Regions from separate parts of the Halomonas sp. 707B3 genome, predicted to be linked through region 3. Evidence: predicted binding sites of a transcription regulator. Region 3 holds the regulator's gene; each other region holds the start of a gene.
What was found. Region 3 encodes PhoB, which activates phosphate uptake and scavenging genes when phosphate is short. Its sites were predicted from a motif close to TGTCATANNNNTGTCANA; they were not measured.
Positions count from the first base shown of each region.

Region 1: the regulator PhoB is predicted to act here: its motif matches at 1,000-1,017, upstream of BIS10_RS13860 (DUF6482 family protein).
Region 2: the regulator PhoB is predicted to act here: its motif matches at 940-957, upstream of phnD (phosphate/phosphite/phosphonate ABC transporter substrate-binding protein).

Region 1 is NZ_JAMZBE010000114.1:8,790-11,056, reverse strand. Features, by position in the region: partial or broken gene BIS10_RS13870 (LAGLIDADG family homing endonuclease) at 1-552, shown strand, start outside; gene BIS10_RS13865 (hypothetical protein) at 636-929, shown strand; gene BIS10_RS13860 (DUF6482 family protein) at 1,069-1,371, shown strand; gene BIS10_RS13855 (thiol-disulfide oxidoreductase DCC family protein) at 1,392-1,778, opposite strand; gene BIS10_RS13850 (cryptochrome/photolyase family protein) at 1,775-2,267, opposite strand, start outside.
Region 2 is NZ_JAMZBE010000088.1:3,785-6,051, forward strand. Features, by position in the region: gene phnD (phosphate/phosphite/phosphonate ABC transporter substrate-binding protein) at 1-890, opposite strand, end outside; gene BIS10_RS12220 (bifunctional diguanylate cyclase/phosphodiesterase) at 993-2,267, opposite strand, start outside.
Region 3 is NZ_JAMZBE010000026.1:10,078-12,344, reverse strand. Features, by position in the region: gene BIS10_RS05630 (chorismate lyase) at 1-61, shown strand, start outside; gene ubiA (4-hydroxybenzoate octaprenyltransferase) at 100-990, shown strand; gene phoB (phosphate regulon transcriptional regulator PhoB) at 1,100-1,789, shown strand; gene phoR (phosphate regulon sensor histidine kinase PhoR) at 1,792-2,267, shown strand, end outside.

The sequences.
Region 1 (2,267 bases), on a different contig from region 3:
ACGATGACGGCCAACACCAATATCGATACTTTGCCGCAGGAGGTATTTGATCACGTTAAACAAGCTATGGCGGCAAAAGGGATCAGCCAGCGGCAAATGGCGGCGATGCGGGGTACGGCCTATGGCGGCGCATCGCACTTTAGCTTCGCACCTTCACGGGCCACGCTCAGCAGTTACGCTGACGTGCTCGGTGATGCTGCTTTATCGCAAATAGCCTCCAGCGAGCTATTTTGGGATCAGGTCGTCGAGATACGTTCCTGTGGGGAAGAAGAGGTGTTTGACTTAACCGTACCGGGGGATGCGTGCTGGTTAGCCGACGGTATCGTGAGCCATAACTCGGGAGCGATCGAGCAGGATGCTGACGTCATTGCCTTCGTTTACCGGGATGAGGTGTATAACCCGGATAACCCTGACAACCAGGGGATTGCGGAGCTGATCATCGGTAAGCAGCGTAACGGGCCGATTGGTACGGTGCACATGGCCTTTATTGGTAAATACACGCGCTTTGAGGACCTGGCTCCCGATAGCTACGGCGAAGCGTTTGGCGATTAACTTGAGCGACATGGGGGAGAACGTATAATGCGCAACCCTATTGAGCAGATAGCCTTGAGCAGATAGATAGACAGGAGTAGCAAATGGCAGGTGGTTTTAGGCGCGGTAACCGCAAACGTCTTCCTAAGTTGGAAGGCCGTGGTGAACTCCAGTCGCTAGAGCGCGAGGGGCCTTTTAAAGAGTGGCTGGGCATGCCCGACCTTTATCGCTACTTTCTGGTAGTGGAGGGAGAGAAGTACAGCTACCAAACGGAAGATGCTGAGCTTCCCGTCGCGGTCGGCGACAAAGTAGTGTTTCGGTACAAAGAGACCAAAGGCGGTAATTGGATTGACCGCAACTCGCTGGGTAAGGCGATTGACCCGTCCGAGTATCAGTAAATCGACCATAAGTTGACGAATTGGTCAGGAACTCTTTTCTGTTATTGCCCTCTTAGGCAGTTAGTGCCAAGGTAATATTATTGTCATGGGGCCGCGTCATGCTGTGCTCCATGACGATGACCAATAACAGGAGGGAACCATGGAACTGAAAGCGCTCAAACAGTTCGTCGCGAGTCACGACAACTTTGAAATTCGGGTGATTACCCATTCGGGAAGCCGCTTCTACCAAGTAGAGCTAGAAGATGTAGAAGGCGAACGCCATATGCTGATGCAACGTAATAAGCCGATGCTGTTCCGTTCATTAGATGACGTTTATCTGGAGCTAAAACGTGCAGGCATCCATCGCGCTTACCTGGTGCAACATGTGCCGCAGGATGAAGTGATTGGTCGCGACGCCCATTACAGCTCGCCGCTGACCTCGCGTATGCCGCTAGTGTTTTAATCACTGGTTCACGGTTTAACCTAACGCTTTTCCCACCACAGCCCCAGCCGGATACGGCGTCGGGCAAAAAAACGGTAGCCTGCATCCATCATGCTTCGCAGGCCCGGTAAGCAAGAAAGTCTTACCAGCCGCCGGTAGCCCAACACCGCATACAGGGCCCGGCTGGCGTCCATGCCGATAAACCATCTCCCCTGATTATCCTGCACATGCAGCTGCCCCATCATGGCATCGAAGCTGCGGCCGATTTCGCTTGCGTTAAACTCATTGCTTTGAATATCGATAAGCCTTACGCGCTCTTGATGACGGTGCTTGACAAGCCAAGCAACTTCGACCCGACAAAATGGGCAGTGGCCATCGTGATAAAGCGTGACGGGGGCCTGTGCGTTTAGCGTCGCGAATCGGCTCATGAGCGGGTCTCCTGATGAGAATAGCCTTGCGTGTGGGCTGGCTGGCCGTAGCCTTCACTGGTGGGTAGCTTGGCGAGAAACTGCTCTGCCTGCTGGCGAATCGCCTCGCGTTTCTCCTCTTTCATGCGCGAAAGCGAACCGTAGATGAGTTTCATGCGCGGGTTGCGGTTGAGCTGTTCGGCGTTGGTTTCCAGAAAATGCCAATAAAGGCTATTAAACGGGCAGGCCTTGGGGCCAGTGATCTCTTTGGGAGAGTAGCGGCAGTGCTGGCAATGGTCGGACATTTTATCGATGTACTTACCCGACGCGCAGTAGGGCTTGGAGCCCATCAGCCCTCCATCTGCATGTAACACCATACCCAGCGTGTTCGGCAGTTCCACCCATTCGCTGGCATCTGCATAAACGGCCAGATACCAGTCACACAGCGCCTCGGGCTTTATGCCGCAGAGCAGGGCAAAGTTGCCGGTCACCATGAGCCGCTGGATATGA
Region 2 (2,267 bases), on a different contig from region 3:
GGAATGAACTGAGCTTCACCGGAGTTGGCAAACTCGGCTTCCAGCGCGCTGCCTTCCCAGTCGTAGCTGAAGAACGCGTCCTGAATCTGCTCGGCAAGCTCAGGATTCAGATTGTTCGCCAGGCCATAGGCCGTGGTGGGAAAGGTTTCCGAGGTGTAGATGACGTTGTAATCGCCTTCGCTCACCACATCGCGTGACAGCATGCGCTTGGCGACAGAGTTGGCAATGGCGGCCGCGTCGTAATCTTTGTTCACCACACCCAGGATGGAGTTGTCGTGAGAGCCAGAGAAGGCTGTCTCGAAATCTTCGCCCGCTTCCAGGCCGTACTCAGAGCGCAGCAGCGCGGAAGGCGCGCGGAAACCGGAGTTGGACGTTTCGGAGGTGAAGGCCAGCTGACGACCGGCTAGGTCTTCCACCGACTCAATGCCGCTATCGGGGTAGGTGATGATTTCCATCTCGTAGCCGAAGCTACCGTCTTCAGCAGCCATCATGGCGAAGGGGCGGAAGCCACCGCAGTTGACCGCCACCGGCACACCGCCCGTGTTGAAGCCCGCCACGTGAAGACGACCGGCGCGCAGCGCTTCCTGTTGGGCAGCGTTAGACTGCACCGGGAAGAACTGGACGTTTTTACCGGTAGCGTCGCTCAGGTGATCCAGGAAACCCGCCCAAACGTCGGCATACACGGCCGGGTCTTCTACCGGCGTGTAAGCGAATACCAGCGTATCCGGGTCAACCCACTGTGACTCATCGCTGGGCACATCGGCGATCATGTCGCCGTCGTTATCCACGTAGCGCGAAGAGAGATCAGCAGAGGCAGTGACCGCTGCCAGTGCAAACGTGCCAGCTACGGCGGCGCTCAACAGCGTACGAGAGAAAGAGAGAGTATGCATGCATCACCTAAGCGAGTTAAGAAGTGTTAACGCCATAGTGGCGAGCCGATGTGACAGCCTCGGGACACTCTCATGACGCCTAGGTGACGAATCCGTGACGACTTAGCAGCCGCCGCCCACGCAGCAGCCGCGCCGCTCCACGAACAGGCTATTGCCCGCGATTTTCTTGGCCTGATGCTTCAGCTCCGAGAGCTGCGCAGCAATATCCAACGCCTTGCAGGGGGCGGGATCAGTAATCGGCTTGACGGCAATCGAGACGCTGACGAAGGGGAAGAACGTCACGCCGCCCTGGCGGCTTTCGATGGAAATCCCCCCCTGCAGACGGTCGCCCTCCTCATAAAAGCCAGGGGCCATGACTTCAAAGGAGTGCAGAATCTGCCTGCACACGCTTTCCCAATGCCCCAGCGGTAGCAGCATCATGAAATCGTCGCCGCCGATATGGCCGATAAAGCCGCCGGCACTCTCCACCTGAGCCTGCAGCAATCGGGACAGTGAGATGATCACGTGGTCGCCGCGGGCATAGCCGTAAGCGTCGTTAAACGCCTTGAAATTATCCAAATCCACGTAGGCCGCCGCAAAGCCGCTGCCTTGGGATAAATACGAAGACAAGGTTTCGTTGATCAGAATATTGCCGGGCAGCCCGGTGAGCGGATTGGCATGGCGCGCTTGGCGCACTTGAATCGCGGTAATTTCTCGCAGCAGGTCGACGATATTACCCATCCCTAGGTACTGACCATCGCCATCGACGATGACGAAATCTTCCTGCTCGATATCGCGGCTGTCGGTGAGCTGCTGACTCAGCGCCTCCAGGGAGAGATCCGCCTCCGCCACGATCATTTTAGGATCGGCGATCTCCAGTACGCAGCGTTTGGCGTACAGCGCGTGGCTGTACTGATTGGTGAACAGGGTCAGAAATGTATTGCGGCGCACCACCGCCACGGGAACGCCCCCTTCGATCACCGCCACGCAGCGCAGACGCGGGTCTTCGCGAAAGCGTTCGGCAAGCATTGGCACCGAGTAAGTCGCGGATACACTCTCAATGGGGCGCAAAATAGAGTGCGCAGTGCGCCCTGCCGGGCTTTTTAGCTGGGTCGTCGCGGGTAATAGCGTATTGAGCTGCATGGGCGGCTGAAGGCTTGGCCGGGCAAAGTAAAACCCCTGCAGCAGTGCCAACCCGCGGTCTAGCTCCCATAGGCAGAGATGCTCGGCAGCCGTCTCGACCCCTTCCGCAATGAGCTGGCAATCCAGACTACGCGCCACATCCAAAATGGAGCGCAGAAACTCGCGCTTGGCAGGCTCTTGATCAATACCAGAGATAAAGTGGCGATCTAACTTGACGAAGTCGGGCCGCAGCTCTGACCAGTGGCGCAGGCTGGA
Region 3 (2,267 bases):
ACTGGTTCAGGAGTATTTTTTATCTACCATGGCGGATGCGTTGGGCCTTCCGCCGCGCTAGGCTAACGCAGCAGCTTTTTTGACGAGGTAAGCATGAGCATGGACCGTTCTCTGTTGCGCCCGACCGGGTGGGCCCGTTTGGTAGATTTCTTACAGTTAATGCGCTTGGACCGGCCCATTGGCACTTGGCTGCTGATGTGGCCAACGCTGTGGGCGCTGTGGGTCGCGTCAGAGGGCGTGCCGGGCCGCGATGTACTGCTGATTTTTATTGCCGGGGTATATGTGATGCGCGCCGCAGGCTGCGTGGTGAACGACTACGCCGACCGCCACTTCGATGGCCATGTAAAGCGTACCAAGCAGCGGCCACTGGCCACCGGTCGGATCAGCGAAACCGAAGCGCAGCTGCTATTTGTGGCGCTGGTGGCCGCCGCCTTTATTTTAGTGCTGCTGACCAACTGGTTTACCGTGCTGCTCTCGCTTGGGGGTGTGCTGCTGGCATTTATTTATCCGTTTATGAAACGCTACACACACTTTCCCCAGGTGGTGCTCGGGGCGGCTTTCTCCTGGGCGATCCCGATGGCGTTTGGCGCGGTACTGGGGCATGTGCCGCTGGAAGGCTGGCTGCTATTTAGCGCTAACCTACTGTGGACGGTGGCTTACGATACCCAATACGCCATGGTGGATCGTGACGATGATCTGAAAATCGGCATTAAATCCACCGCGGTGCTGTTTGGCAGTGCCGACCGTTTCATCATTGGCCTGCTGCAGTTGGCGACGCTGGCGCTGCTTGCTTGGGTAGGTGTACGGGTTGGGTTAGGCGGGTTCTTCTGGCTGGGTTTGGCAGGCATGGCAGCGACGTTTGCTCATCAGCAGCGATTAATTTTTCACTGTGACCGCGACCGCTGCTTCCAGGCGTTTCTGAATAACCACTGGTCAGGGCTCTTGGTGTTTGCCGGAATTGTTCTGAGCTGGTGGCCTGCAGCTGGCTAATTATGCTGGGTGTCATAGAATTGTCATTAAGTCATGGTGTCATCGTCACAGACATGTCATTGAACTGTTTTGTATAAACGAGTTTTCATAGAACACCGTGAGGCCCTGGATGACCGCCAAGACCGTACTGATTGTCGATGACGAGGCGCCCATTCGCGAGATGATCGCTGTGGCGCTGGAAATGGCTGACTATCGCGTGCTTGAAGCGGACAACGCCCAGGATGCCCATGCGATGGTCGTTGACCACCAGCCCGACCTGCTGCTGCTGGACTGGATGATGCCGGGCACCAGCGGCATCGAGCTGGCCCGTCGTCTCAAGCGCGAAGAGGCCACCGCTGAGCTGCCCATTATTATGCTGACCGCCAAAGGCGAAGAGGATAATAAAATTCAGGGCTTGGAGGCGGGTGCGGATGACTACATCACCAAGCCGTTTTCCCCCCGCGAGTTGGTGGCTCGTCTTAAAGCCGTGCTGCGCCGGGCGACCCCGCGCGGTGTGGAAGACCCCATCGAAATCAATGGATTGCTGCTGGACCCAGTGAGCCATCGCGTCAGCGCCCATGGCAAAGCGCTGGAGATGGGCCCTACCGAGTACCGCTTACTGCAATTCTTTATGACTCACCAAGAGCGCGCCTATACCCGTAGCCAGCTGCTTGATCAGGTGTGGGGCGGCAATGTGTATGTAGAAGAGCGCACGGTGGATGTGCATATTCGCCGGTTGCGCAAAGCGCTAGGTGAAGCGCATCAGAATCTGATTCAAACAGTGCGTGGCACTGGGTATCGTTTCTCTGCTCGGGTGTAATCGTGCGTCTGTGGAGCCGTGAACTGTGGCGAATTATCTGGCTGGCTTTCCTAGGGATGTGCCTGGGATGGCTGCTAGGTTACCCCGGTTTCGGGTTAGCCGCGGGTCTAACGCTCTGTTTGGTGTATCAACTCCGCCAGCTTAGGGCGCTGTTCAAGTGGCTAACGCTCAACCCGCACGATGAGCCTCCTGCGGCAACTGGCATGTGGGGCGAGCTATTCGATCGCCTTTACCGTTACCAAAAAAGCCAGCGCATTACCCAAAGCCGGCTGCGAGCAACCCTCGCGCGTATTCAAGAATCCTCGGAAGCGATGCGTGATAGCGTCGTGATGCTGGATCGCCACGGTGATTTAGAGTGGTGGAACAGTGCCGCCACCGACATGCTAGGCCTGCAAACCGCCCATGACCGCGGTCAGCACATTACTAATCTGCTGCGCGACCCGCGTTTCATCAGCTACTTTAATGCCCGTGAGTACAG